DNA from 3 places in the Arthrobacter humicola genome. Region 1 is predicted to be linked to each of the others. Evidence: riboswitches for the same ligand, from Rfam matches in the RefSeq annotation. Region 1 holds a riboswitch; each other region holds the start of a gene.
The links. Region 1 has a riboswitch for cyclic di-AMP ahead of ABD243_RS06695 (NlpC/P60 family protein). Riboswitches for the same ligand answer to the same signal wherever they lie in the genome.
Positions count from the first base shown of each region.

Region 1 (5,332 bases):
GGAATGGAGCAGTGGCCCAGGGCCGCGAGGAGCGGGGCTCCGATGGTGGACAGAGCCATCATGGCCGCGAGCGGGTTCCCCGGCAGGCCGAGGATGTACCTGCCGTCGGGCAGCTCGGCGAGAACGGCAGGGTGGCCGGGCCGCATCGCGATCCCGTCGATCAGCAGGCGGCCGCCGAGCTCGTCCACCGAACGCCGGAGATGGTCCGTTGCGGAACGGCCGGTGCCGCCGGTGGTGATGACGACGTCGGCGGGCAGGCTTTCGGCGGCAGGATCGGCAGCCGGCGGAGCAGCGGACCTGCCGCCGGACGCGTCGCGGAACGGGATGTCTGACGCGCTGCTTGACTGGCTGCTTGGCTGGCCGCTCGACTGGCCGCTTGGCTGGCCGCCGCCCGCGGGGACGGGCTCCCCGTCCTCAAGCGCGGCGAGCCATTCGGCGTAGGTATCGCCGATTTTCACCTCTTCGGTACAGATGCCGCCGAGCATCCCCACTACTGCCGCCAGTTGAGGACCGAACGTATCCCGAACTTGCCCGGGCGCCGGTAATCCGGACGTCACCACCTCGGAGCCGGTGAGGACGAGGCGGACGAGGGCCTTGCCGAGCACGGGCAGGGTGTCGTTACCGGCCAGCGCGGCGAGGGCCAGGTGAGCCGGGTTCAGGACGGCGCCGCGTTTGATCAGAACATCTCCGGCGGCCGCCTCTTCGCCGGCTTTCCTGATGTGGTCACCGTTGCGCGGATCCCCCGGCTTCGCGCTGCCGCCGAGCTTCAGGACGGGCAGTCCGTCCTCGTCGGTGCCGATGACGCCGCTTTCACTGCGCAGCACGGCCTTGGCCCCGGCGGGGATGAGGCCGCCGGTGGCAATCCGGCTGGCTTGGTGCGGCGCCAGCCGCTGGTTGGGCTCGGCCAGAATCCACGGACCGCTGCCGTTGACGGCCCAGCCGTCCATGGCGGAGGAGGCGTAGTGCGGCATGTCCTGCAGGGCAACCACGTCCGCTGCCAGGGTCCGGCCCAGTGCCTGGCGGAGCGGGACGGGGGCTGCGGGGATGGGAGTGGCACAGTCGAAGGCGAGCTGCCGGGCCTCCTGCCACGTGTGGGCTAGATGCCGGTGCTGGACGTCGGCACTGTCCTGGTCGGCGGCGTCCTTGTCGGCACTGTCCTGGCCGGCGGCGTCCTGGTCGGCGGCATCGTGACCGGCAATGCCCGGCCCGGCAGAGTCTGGTGTGTGAGCGTCCAGGGCGCCGGCTTGGGGGTCGCCGGGGACGGCCTCCAGGCCGTCCTCAAAGCTGTCCCCGGCGCCGCTGTCCCCGGCGCCGCCGTCGACGTTATTCCCGCGGGGGACGCTGGTGGGTCCGCTGCCGTCTGGGGCCGCAGGCGTCATGCCCCGGAAGCTTCGGCGGCTGCATAGTCTGTGGCGAGCCGGCGGGCTACTGCCATGGCGGCCTGCATGGATGAGGCGTCCGAGGCCTTCCCGGAGCCGGAGGCCAGGCCTGCTGCAAAGCCTGCGATGAACGTGGTCAGCGGCGCCGCCGGTCGCACCACCGAGTGGGCGGCTACGCCTGCCAGGGCAAGGACCTCGTTCACGTCAATCTCAACGCCTTCCAACTCCAGGGCCTGGAGCAGGGCACGGCACCAGTCTTCAAGCGTTTCATCCTGGCTTTTCACCGTTTGCCTCCATGGTCGAGTTCAGCTGCGGAGTTCCGGCCCGGAACCCGGACCGGGGTCTGAAGTCCTGCCGGATACCCCTAGTGCGGAAGCGTCATCCCAGGTGTCAACGTCATCCGTGGAACCGGGGGGAACGCGAACTTCCCGCACGTCCAGCCTAGCAAGAAGGGCGAAGACGGACGCGTTTTCCAGGCTGCCCGCACGCGCGGCGTCCGCGGCACTTCGTTGTAGCGCAGCTGTGCCATAAAACCCAACGAGCGGCTGCTTCCGGCCGTCGGCCGACACGGCCATGACGCCGTCGCCCGTCTCCCCCGGCTGGTCAGCGGCTGGCGCCGCGTCCCCGGCCTCTGCCAGGTTCTCGGTCACCGTTTCAGTCACTGCCTCCGCCAGCATCTCCGCCAGTGTCCCGGCCAGGGCACGGACCGCCACGGCAGAGCGCGGCATGTCACAGGCCAGGACAAGGGTGAACGGCGCGGGAGCGCCGGCGTCGGAACGGCCGGCGTGCCCGGCGGCCAGCGCGTTCAGTCCCGCGGCGATCGCGGCGGCCGGGCCCGCGAACGGCGGGTCTTCCCGGCAGTTCAGGGTCCCGGCGGGCAGGTCCCCGGGGTCAGGACCGACGACGACGACGCGGCGGGCCCCGCCCGCGGCGCGCAGCGACCGCTCAAGCAGGGTGGCGCCGTCGTAAGTCAGCCGCGACTTGGGCACACCGCCCAGGCGGGCCGACCTTCCGCCGGCGAGAATGATGGCATCGAACTCCACCGGATCAGCCTAGCGCGGCGCGGGCTGCCCGGAGGCTCAGGCGCCAGGGCCGGGTCCTGGCCGGGGCCGCCGTAATGCAGCAGCCGGGGCAGCGGTTCAAGCGATGGGTCAGGCGGCCGATTCCGGTAGCAGGAACGGATCCCACGCGGGGGTCGGCTTCTCGAGTTCCTTGATCTGCCAGATGGTGCCCTTCGGGGGACCCGGGACAAATCCGAGCTTCCAGCCCATCTCTGCCGGCGTGTGGTCGCCCTTGGCATTGTTGCAGCGCAGGCAGGCGGCCACGAGGTTCTCCCAAGAATCAGCACCGCCCCGGGACTTGGGCTGGACGTGATCGATCGTGTGGGCTGCCTTGCCGCAGTACGCGCAGTGGTGGGCATCGCGGCGGAGCACGCCGCGGCGGCTGACCGCCGTCATCGTGTTGTACCGCGGTCGGATGTAGCGGTTCAGGAGGATCACGGACGGGCGGCCGAGAATGTCCTGCGGGCCGACAACGGGGTCGTCCCCTTCAGCCACCACGCTGGCCTTTCCGGTCAGGACAAGGACGAGCGCCCGGCGGAAGGTGATGACCGCCAGCGGTTCATATCCAGCATTCAGAACGAGAGTGCGCATCCGCATACCTCTTCACGGCCGCACCCGCCAGGGGCACGAGGGCCGGCTGCCCTGTGCATGGTCGGGCTATGGATCGACAAGACAAGAGTAAACACTCAACTGCCAGATCACCGAATGTTTTTTCGGCGGCGCGGCCTCCTGCGCGGAAAATTCATATCCCGGTAACACGAAAGACCCCCGCCTCAAGAGGCGGGGGTCTTTGAAAGTGCGGGGGCTTGTGCCTAGCCGCCGACGCGGATGAAGACCGGGCCGGAACCGACGTTCACGCTGTAGAGAGCGGTGGTGCCGCCGTTCCAGCCGCCGTGGACTGCCATGCCGTTGCCGACGTAGACAGCGATGTGGGCCATGCCCACGCCACCGTTCTGGTAGTAGGCGAGGTCGCCCGGACGAGCTTCGGCGGCGCTCACGGTGCGGCCGAGGGACAGGTAACCTGCCGGCCAGCCGTGGTAGTGGATACCGGCCGCGGCCAGGGCGTTGGTGGCAAGGGCGGTGCAGTCCTGCGCCACGCCGAGCTGTGCGTAGGCAGCGGCAGCGATGGTTGCACCGGCGCCGCTTCCGATTCCGGCGGGGGCCAGGGCAGCTGCGCCGCCGTTGACGCCGGCCTGGGCGCCGCCGGCCTGGGTAGCTGCGGCGGTCTGGACCTGCACGACGGGCTTGGGAGCCTCGACGACGGGAGCCGGCGACGTGGTCACGGCGGGCTTCTCGTAGGAGATCGCGATGGTGGAAGCAGCCGAAATCGTGGCCGGAGCCGACGACTGGACTTCCAATGCGGAAGCGGAGGTGGATTCGCGCTGAACATTGGTCTCAGCAGCGTTGGCTGCGATTCCACTGGTCAGAACCAGACCGGAAGCTGCGGCGATGACCGCGGCCTGACGGCCCATGCCGCCGGCGTTGTCGCCGACTGCCTTGGCAATAACAGCCAGCGAGTTGGTCTTGGTGACCTCGGCGCGGTGCCGTGCAACGGTTGCACGAGTAGTCATTAAGTTCTCTCTTTCGTGATCCTTGGACCGCGCGTTTTTGGGCGCGGACTGAGGACGCTCCGGCATCTTGGGGGTACGCCGGATCGCCCCGAAATGGGTTACTTAGCGAAGGGTGTACTGCGAAGACGCGCCAAAAGCGGAAACTGCATGCTGTCCGGACTCGGTAGAAAATGAGCCAGCGGAACGTGATCCCATCCGGGCGCCGGCAAGGGCGGCACGTGATGTGGATGTCAGCGGGCTCAAAAGAGCCGCGCCAGTGCGCATACGCGCAGCATTGTGGCGTGAAGACACGAAAGTAGCCTCTCCCAATGCCTACGAGGTGAGCTGTCGGATTCGGATGGGAGTCACCCGGCCGCGCTGCTTCCTGGGAAGCGTTGCGACTTAACCCCTAGGCCTTCTTTCGAAGGCCAAAATTGGTTCCCCCGCCCCTGCCAGACGATGTAATGCGAACGGACCTTGAGCGGTGGCAGAGCTAGGCAATCCACTCAAGAGCGCCAACTTCGGAAAAGTTGGCGTGCTTCAAACCCTACAGGACTCCGGACTCAATGTCACATTCAGATCACGGCGTGTCACGGGAATTTGAGAGTTCTCCATCGTCTTTATTAGAGCCAGCCGAGGGGGTCAACAACGTCGCCGTTGACCATCACTTCAAAGTGGAGGTGGCAGCCCGTGGAGGCGCCGGTGGTCCCGCTCAGCGCGACGACATCGCCGCGGGAGACCTTCTGGCCGACCTTCACCGAAGACGAGGACAGGTGGTTGTACGTGGTCTCCAGACCGTTGCCGTGGTCAATGACCACACGGTTGCCGCCGCCGTAGGGGTGCCATCCGTTGAAGGTCACGGTGCCGCTGGCGGCGGCGTGGACCGGCGTGCCGCACTGGGCGGCGAAATCCTGGCCGCGGTGAAACTCCCCCGGGCCGCCCGTGATGGGGCTGACACGGTAGCCGAAGGGCGATGCGGTGATCAGCTGGTCCAGCGGCGGACCCAGCGTGCCGGCTGAAGCCGCCCGGGTAATGCTGCCGACGGACTGGGCGCTCAGCAGTTGCTTGAGCTTCCCGTCCGGGTCGCCTTTGGTGGCGATGGCCGTCCGGCTGAAATCGAGCTTTGCGGCGGCGGCAGCCGTGACGTCCGGCTGTACTGCGGCCGAGACTGCGGATCCGTCGGTGTTCGAGGCCATGACGGGACTCGTGACGGGGACCGTCACCGTGAGGACCAGACCGGTGGCGGCCAGCGCGATTCCGGCCTTCTGCCCCACGCCGCTGGCGGCGGCAAAGTCCGTTACCTGACGGAACGGGCTGCGGCGGCTGCGGCGCTCGTCGCGGT
Region 1 covers NZ_BAAAQB010000019.1:50,106-55,437, reverse strand. The annotation lists gene ABD243_RS06715 (molybdopterin molybdotransferase MoeA) at 1-1,379, opposite strand, end outside; gene ABD243_RS06710 (DUF6457 domain-containing protein) at 1,376-1,663, opposite strand; gene mobA (molybdenum cofactor guanylyltransferase) at 1,685-2,422, opposite strand; gene ABD243_RS06700 (HNH endonuclease) at 2,531-3,031, opposite strand; gene ABD243_RS06695 (NlpC/P60 family protein) at 3,253-4,011, opposite strand; cyclic di-AMP (ydaO/yuaA leader) riboswitch at 4,307-4,476, opposite strand; gene ABD243_RS06690 (M23 family metallopeptidase) at 4,614-5,332, opposite strand, start outside.

Region 2 (5,332 bases), on a different contig from region 1:
GTTGCCGGGACCACCCTGCCCGGACATTCCGCCGCCCGCGGCTCCGCCCTGTGCGGATCCCGGCATGCCCGGGGCGAAACCCTGGGCGCCGGGGCCCTGGGCGCCGCCTACCCCGCCCGCCGTGCCAGCGGATGCCGCAGAACTTGAGGTAAGGGCGTAGACGCCCGCCCCGGCGCCGACCGCCAGGACTGCTGCCGCCCCGGCGACGGCGAGGCCCCGCTTGAGCGTCCAGGGCTTGGCCGCTGAGGCGTTTTTGGATCCGGTTCCGGGGGCACCCCACCCGGCAGCTGGAGGGGACGGCAGTTCCTGACCGGGCATGCCCCAGACCGGGGCCGAGGCCGGAGCTGTCGAATCGGCGGAGGGCGCGCCCCAGCCGGGGGGAGTGCCGTCGCCGCGCTGACCGGCCTGGCTCTGCGAGGCGTCGTACGGCGGGGCGTCGTGCTGCCAGGCCGCTTGAGGCCCGACTCCCTGAGGCGTCGTAACGGGCGCGGGTGCCGTGGGTTCAGGGACTGGGCCGGAACCGGCTCCGGGATGCTGACCGCTCATGGTGCTTCTCCTTCAGGATGCGGATCGATGTTCACTCCAGAGTGCTGAGCGATCCTGTGCCTGCGCTGTGCGGGCCGACAGCCGCGCCTGTGACCCTCCGGCGGACCAGACGGCCGGGCTGCTACCCACAGTTCTTCCGAGGCAGCCCGGACGGGGCCCGGAAAGGCGTTCAGCTCGCTAGGCTGGGATTCACAGGTGCCGCACAGGGTCCCCAAAGCCCCGCCTAACCGGCAGATCGGAGAGTTGTCCCATGGCCACTTCGCACTCCATGACCAACAACCTTCCCCAGCTCACGCATCCGGACGGCTCCCCCATCCGCGCGCTGGTGGTGGACGATGAGCCCAGCCTCTCCGAGCTCATGAGCATGGGCCTGCGGATGGCCGGCTGGTCCGTGGCCGTGGCGGCCGACGGGCCCAGCGCGGTCCGGCTTGCCAAGGAGTTCCGCCCCGACGTGCTGGTGCTGGATGTGATGCTTCCCGGGTTCGACGGCGTCGAGCTGCTCAGCCGGATCCGCGCGTTCGCGCCGGAGGTTCCAGCGTTGTTCCTCACCGCCAAGGACGCCGTCCAGGACCGCATCACCGGCCTGGCGGCCGGCGGCGATGACTACGTCACGAAGCCGTTCAGCATGGAAGAGGTCTTGCTGCGCCTGCATCGGCTGGTCCAGCGCTCCGGGGTGGCCGCCATGGACACCGCCGAACTCGTGGTGGGTGACCTTGTGCTCAATGTCGATACCCGTGAAGTCACCCGGGCCGGCGAGGAGCTGCATCTGACCGCTACGCAGTTCGAACTGCTGCGGTACCTCATGGAGAACCCCAAGCGGGTGATCAGCAAGGCCCAGATCCTGGACCGGGTCTGGGACTATGACTTCGGCGGCCAGGCGAACATCGTGGAACTCTACATCTCGTACCTCCGCAAGAAGGTGGACGCCAACCACGCGCCCATGATCCACACGGTGCGCGGCGCCGGCTACGTCCTGAAGCCGGCGGACTGATCCGTGCCCACCCTTTCCGGCGTCACCCGCGTCCCCGGGCGTGACTGGCGCAACCCGTCCACGTGGCATTTGCGCACCCGGCTGGTCCTCGTTGCCATGGGGCTGCTCGTGGCCATCTGCGGCGCTGTGGGATTGTTCAGCTACGCCTCCATGGACCTCTTCCTGACCCGGCAGCTCGATGACCAGCTCGGCGAAGCATCGCACCGCTCCAGCGAGTTCGGCCGGCCCGTGCCCGGCAGCTCGGGCGGCCGCCCCGACCCCCTCGAGGCCCGGGGGCAGGGCGTCGGAACGCTCAACGCCCGCTTGGCGGACGGCGAGGTCAGCAGCGCCGGATTCCTGGCCGGGGACGCCACCCGCAAGAGCCTCTCCCCCGACGACAACGCCGTCCTCCTCACCCTGGCCCCGAACGGTGTGCCGGTGGACCGGACGCTCTCGGCCGGCGCGTACCGGCTCATGGCCGTGCGTGCACCGTATGGCGACGTGATTGTCACCGGGCTCCCGCTGGCGGAAAAGCAGGACACCCTGGCCTCGCTGGTGTGGACCATGGTGGTCGTGTCCGCAGGCGGGCTGGTGCTGATCGGCCTCGCCGGCACGGCGGTCATCCGGCGGACCATGAAGCCGCTGGAGCAGCTTTCCGAGGTGGCCACCAAGGTCTCCCGCCTGCCGCTCGACGCCGGCGAGGTGGCGCTCGGGGTGCGTGTCCCGGCGTCGGCCGCCCACCCCGGCACCGAAGTGGGCAGCGTGGGCTACGCGCTGAACCAGATGCTGGACAACGTCTCCAACGCCCTTGAGGCGCGGCAGGAGAGCGAAATGAAGGTGCGGCAGTTCGTCGCCGATGCCTCGCACGAACTCCGCACTCCGCTCACGGCCATCCGCGGTTACACGGAGCTGATGCGGATGACCGAGCACTTCACGCCCGACGGCGAGAAGTCCCTGGCCCGCGTCCAAAGCCAGTCCGAGCGGATGACCACCCTGGTGGAGGACCTGCTGCTGCTGGCGCGCCTGGACGAGGGGCAGCCGCTCAAGGTCGCCGACGTCGACCTCACCCAACTGGCCGTCGAGACCGTGAGCGATGAGAAGGTCATGGCCCCGGACCGGATCTGGCAGCTGGAACTGCCGGATGAGCCGGTGGTGGTGCGCGGCGATGCGGCCCAACTCCACCAGGTCCTCGCCAATCTCCTGTCCAATGCGCGCAAGCACACGGCACCGGGGACCAAGGTGGTCACGGGCGTCATGCGTTCGGCGGACGGCAGCGCCGTGGTCACTGTGACGGACAACGGCAGCGGCATCGCCCCCGAATTCGTCGGCCGAGTCTTCGCCCGCTTCGCGCGGGCTGACGCGTCGCGCACCAATCCGGCAGCCAGCTCCGCAGGCAGCCCTGCGCCAGCGACGGCGGGGGCCCGGTCCGGGTCCGCTGCCCGCATCGCTCCCGGCTCTTCTACCGCTCCTCTTTCCGGCTCTGTTTCCGGCAGGTCCGGGGGTGCAGCCGGCAGCAACGGGAGCGGATATGCCACGGCGGGCGCACCGACGTCCGAGGGCACCAGCGGGCTGGGCTTGTCCATTGTCCAGTCGATCGTGGAGGCCCACGGGGGGACCGTCGAGGTCACGTCCCGACCGGGCCGGACGGAGTTCGCTGTACGGCTCCCGGCCGTACCGCCGTCGGCGTAACCGGCGCCGGGGCTACAGGGTCGGCTGCCGGCACCCGCGCGGGGAATCTCGCGCAACGCGACACGCCGCCCCTGTGACCGCCGTTACCCAAATGTGACTTAAGCCCAGGAGTCCTGTACCGTTTTTCGAGTGCGGCCTCCATTTGTGCCGCATATCCGGATGGACGCCAAACTCTGCCGCTTCCCGGATTCCGCTGGACCAGGCAGAGGCGGGGGACCCAGAGTTCCCGGGCATTCTGCACACATGCGCCCTTGGGGTGAAGCCGACACGTGATATTCCGTGCGGCCGGATGACCTCATCCGAACCCGACAGCTAACTCCGCAGGCGTTGAGAGGCCATCATGACTGAATTCCAGGTACAAACGCGCCCTGACGGCGTTTCACATTCCCGCGCCGGCAAGTCGCGCCACCGTGCCGCACCGGCCCCGCAGGCGTCCGCCCTGTCGCGACTGGCCACCGGGCTCGGCATCACCGGACGCCGCGCCGCCGTCGTCACCGCCGCCTGCGCAGTACTCGTGGCAGGCGGCGCCGCCGCCAGCCAGGCCGCAGAGCCCGGCAGCTACGGGGCGACTGTTGCGAGCTCCCAAACGGCCACCACGGCCGATCCCCTAGCCAAGCTGAACTTTGAACGGGTCCAGGTCGCCGCGCCGGCAGCTGCAGCACCCAGCGGCGCGGTACCTCAGATCTCGGAGGTCAAGCCGGCCGAAGCACCGGCACCCGCTGCCGCTGCCGCTGCTGCCCCGGCCGCGCCGGCCCCGGCGGCAGCACCGGCGCCCGCTCCCGCAGCAGCCCCCGTTCCCGCAGCGGCTCCCGCGCCGGCACCGGCGCCGGTCGCCATCGACGACCCCGCCGGGGCACAGGCCTACGCCGCGGCCCAGCTGGGCAGCTATGGCTGGGCACCCGGCCAGATGCAGTGCCTGCAGAAGCTCTGGACGAAGGAATCGGACTGGAAGACGACGGCCACGAACGCCAGCAGCGGCGCCTACGGTGTGGTCCAGTCCCTGCCCGCCTCGAAGATGGCGAGCGCCGGCGCGGACTACATGACCAACTACCGGACCCAGATCAACTGGGGCCTGAACTACGTCAAGTCGCGCTACGGCTCCCCCTGCGGCGCCCTGAACTTCCACCTGTCCCACAACTGGTACTAAGCCGGCACCAGCCAGCAGCGCCCATGAGGCCCCGGATCCATCGTGATCCGGGGCCTTCGCGTATTTCGGAGAACAAGGTTTTCTCAAGGTCGGGGCGGGAGGCTTGGGCACCGCTGCCTCCATTCACCAAGTACGCGGGGTGCCCGCTCCAGGGCACGGAATCAAATTTCAGGAGCACAACATGAAAAAATGGGCTATTCCGGCGGTCCTCGCGGCCGCACTCTTTGTCGGCGCCGGACCGGCCGGGGCGGTGCCGTCGGGACCTCCGCAGCCCGCCGATCCAGCCACGTTCACATTGGATAATTGTGGCTTTCCGGTCACGGCGCAGCTCACCGGCAAGTTCAAGAACATCGCGACGCCTGCCGGCACTGTCATCAGTACGTCGCCAGGACTGAAAATCACGCTGACGGCCAACGGCAAGACCCTCAACTACGTGATCACCGGTACCAGCCGCTACACATTCCTCAGCGACAGCGTTGAGGTAGTCTCCACGGGCAGGAATCTACTGCTGCTCCCCTCGCCGGACGGCCTGTACCTGACCACCGGCAACGTCAACTACGCCCTCAACCTGGACAACTCGGAGCTGAGGAGGTTCAGCGGACCGGGCACTGCAGCGAACGTTTGTCCTCTGCTGGCTCCCTGACGGACTAACCGGGGGCAGTGCACCACCACCGCGTTGTGGGCACCGCCCCCGGTTATCTGTCCGGAGCTCCGGCAGCACGGGCATTGCAGACGACTCCGTGCGTCGCCGGCGGACTTCCACAGCCCCCGCACAGCTTGACCCTAAAGCCCTCATATGGACCGCCGGGACAGTTGAGCCATGACGTTCACAGACCAGGCCTCAGGAACCCTGCCACACTCCACCGCGACGCCGGCCGGTCCGGCAGCACCCGCCGCACTTTCCGGGCTCGCCGTGGCCGACGCGCCCGCCCAGGCCCGGTTCGGCGGGCCGCTCACCAGCCCGGGCGGCCGGCGCTCAG
Region 2 covers NZ_BAAAQB010000012.1:224,848-230,179, reverse strand. The annotation lists gene ABD243_RS05495 (hypothetical protein) at 1-546, opposite strand, end outside; gene ABD243_RS05490 (response regulator transcription factor) at 797-1,537, shown strand; gene ABD243_RS05485 (sensor histidine kinase) at 1,541-3,205, shown strand; cyclic di-AMP (ydaO/yuaA leader) riboswitch at 3,387-3,546, shown strand; gene ABD243_RS05480 (aggregation-promoting factor C-terminal-like domain-containing protein) at 3,546-4,352, shown strand; gene ABD243_RS05475 (hypothetical protein) at 4,534-4,995, shown strand; gene ABD243_RS05470 (bifunctional glycosyltransferase family 2/GtrA family protein) at 5,173-5,332, shown strand, end outside.
Region 2: it holds a riboswitch for cyclic di-AMP, as region 1 does, so the genes downstream of both, ABD243_RS05480 (aggregation-promoting factor C-terminal-like domain-containing protein) here and ABD243_RS06695 (NlpC/P60 family protein) in region 1, are expected to answer to the same signal.

Region 3 (5,332 bases), on a different contig from region 1:
AGCGGACGCCGACCCCGATGTCAGCGCCCCGATGGCCGAGTTCGCCCACATCTGGCGGGAGATGCCCAAGATCGTGTATTCCCGGACGCTGAAGACAGCCGGCTGGAACACCACCGTGGTGCCGGAGGTCGTGGCCGAAGAAGTCCTGGCGCTGAAGTCGCAGCCGGGCGGCGACCTGGCCCTTGGCGGAGCGAATCTCGCGGACACTTTCCGGCGGCTCGGACTGATCGACGAATACTGGCTGTACGTCCATCCGGTTCTCGTGGGACGGGGTAGTCCCCTGTTCAAGCCTGAGGACAAAACGGTCCAGCTCCGGCTATTGGAGACCCGGACCTTCGGCAACGGAGTGACCCTGCTGCGCTACGCCGCGTAATCAGCCCTGCGGAACGTCCGGGCGGCACTTCTTAAGCGTTTCTTAATTGCCTCGCGGAAGAGTGGAAACCGGCGCCAACCTGGCGCCCTTGTCCCGAGCCGGAGGACCCATGACTGGACCCGTCCCTGTTGAACGCGATACAGCACTAGGTCGTACCGCCGCGCGGCCGCAGCTGCTGGCCCTCCCCCAGGTCCGCCACTGGTTGCTGCTGGGCCTCCTCCTCTCCGCCGCCGTCCTGGCTCTCGGCCTGGCGGCGCAGCTGACGCCGGGCTTCAGCGCCACCGAGCTCGGCGTCGATCAGGACCTCAGCCAGCATCACGCCGCGGCCCTGACCGCCGTCGCGATGATACTGAACGTCGTGTTTGGCCCGGTCGCCGGCGTCGCGCTGATCGCCGCCGTCGCCCTCTGCATCTGGCTGTTCCGCGGCGGACTGGTCAAGGCGATAGCATTCGGCCTGGTGGCAGTGTCCGGCTGGGTGGCCAGCGAATTCTTCAAGATCCTCGTGGCCCGCCAGCGGCCGAACCCCGCGCTGCTGTTCGATCCTTTGGCACCGGAAACCGGCTCCAACAGCTTCCCGAGCGGCCATGTGTCCTTTGCCGTCGCTCTCGGTTTCGCGCTGTATTTCCTGGCCCGCGGGACCCGCTGGGCCAAGGTATCGGCCTTCGCGGCCGCGGCGATGGCGCTCATCGTGGCGTGGTCCAGGCTGTACATCGGCGTCCACTACCCCTCCGACGTCACGGCATCATTCCTGGCTGCGAGCGCAGCCGTGGTGATGCTCACCGGGCTCTGGAACGTTGCCGCGCCGAAGATCGCGGACCGGCTACCTGCCCGTGCCATCGCCCGCCCGCTGGCCTCTGAGCCGGCATCTGAGAGGAAGTAACCTCTGCACACCGTGGACATTTCAGCCCTCCTTCCGGCCGCGCAGGCCGCCGGGTCACCGTCGCTGCTGGATCCGGCAAGCCTGCTCGCCGGTCTGGGCCCGGGAGCCCTGGGCGTCATCGCGCTCATGGTCTTCATCGAGTCCGGCGTGCTCTTTCCCTTCCTGCCCGGAGACTCGCTGCTCTTCACCGCCGGGCTCCTGCACCAGCAGCTGCACCTGACGCTGCCGGTGCTGATCGGCGTCGTCACCGCGGCCGCCGTCGTCGGGGACCAGGTGGGGTACATGCTGGGCCGCACTTTCGGCCGGCGATGGTTCAAGGACGATGCCCGGATCCTGAAGACGGCCCACCTGACCACCACGGAAGACTTCTTCCGGCGGCACGGCGGCGCCGCCGTCGTGCTCGCGCGCTTCGTCCCCATGGTCAGGACCTTCGCGCCGCTCAGTGCCGGGATCGCACGCTATGAGTACAAATCCTTCGTCCTCTGGAACATCACCGGCGCGGCGGCGTGGGCAATCTCCGTGACGATGCTGGGTACCTGGCTGGGACACTTTGACATCGTCGCCAAAAACATCGACGTCATCGCCGTGGGCATGGTCCTGCTCTCCGTCGTCCCGGGTATCGTGCAGTTCCTCAGGCGCCGCCGCACCAGCCGGCGCGCGGGGGTAACTGCCGGCGACACGGAGGCGGAAACCGGGGAGGGACTGCCGGCCCGGGAATTGGTCACGGAAGAATAGCTGACATGACAACCGCTGACCGGCCGTCCCTGCTGCTCGTCGAGGATGACGCCGCCCTGGGACCGCTCATCGCCGAGCTTCTGGACACGGATTACCACGTTCGGCTGGTCACCAACGGTCGTGACGGCCTGCACGTGGGGCTGACCGAGGCCTGGGACGTCATGGTGATCGACCGCGGTCTGCCCGTGATGGACGGCATCGCCCTCATCGGGGCCTTGCGGTCCAAAGGAATCGGCACGCCCATCCTGATCCTGACCGCGCTGGGCGACGCAGAGGAGAAAGTCAGGGGTCTGGACGCCGGCGCCAACGACTACGTGACCAAACCGTTCGACGCCGGCGAACTGGCGGCACGACTGCGCGCACTGACGCGCACCTATGCCGCAGTGCCGGCACCGCTGAGCATCGGGGACTGGGAACTTGACCCGGCGCAGCGCTCGATCCGCTCGGTCTACGGGCACACGGTGTCGCTGACCGCAAAGGAAGGGCAGCTCCTGGCAGCCCTGGCCGCGGAACCTGACCGGGTCTTCACCCGGGACGAACTCCTCTCAGCGCACTTCCATGCCTCCGACCAGCCGGGGGTGATCGATACCTATGTCCACCACTTGCGCCGGAAGATCTCCAAGGCCGTCATCCGCACCGTGCACGGCGTCGGCTACCAGATCGGCGATGCCCATGAGTAACGGCGGGGGCGCCGGCGAAACCCCGGACCACTCCACCCTGCGCAAGGCCTCCCTCAAAGTCGCCTTGCGGATCAGCGCCGCCTGCGCGGTCATGGTCCTCGGACTCCTCGCCGCCACGGCGCTGTACCTCGTCAACCAGCTGGCCCATCCTGAAGTTCCGCGTTCGGCATCGGCCGGGGCGGCCTACGCCTACCTGGATTCCCGGGACGTGCTCGAAGCCATGCTCATCGCCGGGGTCGCGGGAATCGTGCTGGCAGGCATCGTCGGATGGCTCAGCGCGCGCAGCGCCATCCGCCCCCTCGGCGACGCCTTGGCCCGGCAGCGGCGCTTCGTCCAGGACGCCAGCCATGAACTGCGCACTCCCTTGACCATCCTGGACACCAGGATCCAGCTTGCCCAGCGCAACACCGAGCCCGGCTCCAAACAGGCCCAGGACCTGGCCCGGATCCGGGAGGACGCGGCGACGCTGACCGGGATCGTCAACGAACTGCTCCTCGCGGCCACCACCGACGCCCCTGACCGCTCGGCAGCGCCTGCCGACCTCGCCGACACCGCCTCCGGCGTCGCCGAAAGCCTTCGGCTGGTCGCGGAGCAACGGGACGTGCGCCTGGACTTCTTCGCCGTTGCCCGGCCGCTGGCCAGGATCGACGCCAACGCCTTGCGCCGCGCCGTCCTGGCCCTGGCGGACAACGCCCTCTCCCACACCCCGCCGGGCGGCCGTGTGACCATCACGACGGCGATCGAGCAGAACCGCGCGGTCATCACCGTGGCGGACACAGGGACCGGGATCACCGGAGTGGACCAGGCCCGGATCTTTGACCGCTTCGTGCGGACCGCCAGCACCGGCGGAACACAGGGACAACGGAGCTTTGGCATCGGCTTGGCCCTGGTCCGGGAGATCGCCGTGGCTGCCGGAGGCGCCGTCGAGGTTGCCTCCACCGGCGACGCCGGCACGGTCATGAAGATGACGCTTCCGCTCGCCGCGGGCAAAAATGACTGAGAGACCGGGGGAATCCGTGAGAATCCGGGTAAGGGAAAGACCGGCGATCGCTTGCCCCCAAGGGAAAATCGATCGCCGGTCTTTCCGGATTGGGTGGCCCCGGGAGTGGCCGTCTGGCCCCTGCGGGGTTTAGGCGCGGACGAAGGTCACGCCGCCGGTCGCGGTGAGCCAGGACAGCGGGTGCACGATCGTCTGGTTGGCGCCGTTCATGCCGCCGCTGATCACCTGGCCGTTGCCGGCGTAGATGCCGACGTGGCCGGACTGGACCACCATGTCACCGGGCTGCGGGGCCGCCACAACGATTCCGAGGCCGAGGAAGGCCCGGGGCCCGATGTCGCCGACGGGCTTACCGGCCGCGCCAAGGGCCTTTTCCACCATCGCGGTGCAGTCCTGGGTGATGCCCAGCTGGCTGTATGCGGCAGAAAGCATGATGGCGTTGCGGCCACCGGCGGGCGCCGCGGCCGGGGCGGCCGCCGGAGCTGCCTGCACCTGTACGGACGGCGCCGCGGCCGCCTTGGGTGCTGCTGCCGGCGCTGCTGCGGGAGCAGCGGCAACGGGCTTGGGCTGTTCGATGACCGGCGCGGCGACAGAGCTTACTGCGGGGCGGTCGAAGCTGATCTTGACGCTTGAATCGGCGCTGACGGGCGCGCTGAGAAGTCCCTTGACGTCCGCGGCGGAGGCCGGGGCGGATTCCCGCTGCACGGGTGCCGGGGCTGCGTTGGCGGCCATTCCGCTGGTAAGAACCAGACCGGATGCGGCGGCGAGGACGGCGGCATGGCGCGCAAAAGTATTGATTGAAGACATGGATGTAGCCTCTCCCAATGCCTGCGAGGTGAGCTGTCGGATTCGGATGGGAGTCACCCGGCCGCACTCCGGGGCCCGTCGTTGCGGGCACTGTGCGGCTTCACCCCAAGGCCTGCGTATCAGCAGGCCAAAAGTGGTTTCCCCGTCTCTGCCGGTCGTTGGTGCGAGTTACCCCCGGGCCGCGGCAGAGTTAGGCAATCGGCTGGGGAGCGCCCGTATCGGAGACAACAGGCACTTATCCACCGTAGCGCGAACCGCAGGCAAAAGTCACATTCAGGTAACGGCCGCCACAGTGCGGTCCGGCAGTTGCCCATAGGGCGGCGCAGCTTTTCGACCATAAGATGATGCCATCAGCACCACCTTGGAAGCGGAGGCCCGAAATGAACAGCCACTGTGTCGCCATCTGCCAGTTGAGCAACCAGCCCCAGGAGGATTTCGACGTCAATACCGAACTGCTGATCCTGGACGGCCCGGACGTCCACGTGTCCACATGGGATGCGGAGCCACGGGACGGCGGCTTCGACGAACACGTCCTGAACGACCGGGTGGACGCCCTCGGGTTTATGGTTGTCAACGACTGGGCATTCCTGGACGGCAAGGCCTACGCGGTGGTGGAACGGCGGTCAGGAACGTAGGCGCGCTGCCCCCTCCACGGGACTAGTCTCATTCCATGACAAAGGATTCGGACAAGGGCCATGAGGGCGACCAGGTGTTGTGGCGCGGGGAGCCCGAGGAACACGACTATCCGGCCGCCGGTCGTTATCTCTCGCTGCTCACCGATGACGCACGGGCCGCCGTCATCGTGGAGTCGTTGCGCCTGGCGCCCGTAACCCACCACGTGGCCAAAGACATCCTGCGGG
Region 3 covers NZ_BAAAQB010000041.1:68,960-74,291, reverse strand. The annotation lists gene ABD243_RS16960 (dihydrofolate reductase family protein) at 1-373, shown strand, start outside; gene ABD243_RS16955 (phosphatase PAP2 family protein) at 483-1,253, shown strand; gene ABD243_RS16950 (VTT domain-containing protein) at 1,266-1,988, shown strand; gene ABD243_RS16945 (response regulator transcription factor) at 1,994-2,668, shown strand; gene ABD243_RS16940 (sensor histidine kinase) at 2,661-3,668, shown strand; gene ABD243_RS16935 (NlpC/P60 family protein) at 3,798-4,472, opposite strand; cyclic di-AMP (ydaO/yuaA leader) riboswitch at 4,477-4,675, opposite strand; gene ABD243_RS16930 (hypothetical protein) at 4,853-5,107, shown strand; gene ABD243_RS16925 (hypothetical protein) at 5,143-5,332, shown strand, end outside.
Region 3: it holds a riboswitch for cyclic di-AMP, as region 1 does, so the genes downstream of both, ABD243_RS16935 (NlpC/P60 family protein) here and ABD243_RS06695 (NlpC/P60 family protein) in region 1, are expected to answer to the same signal.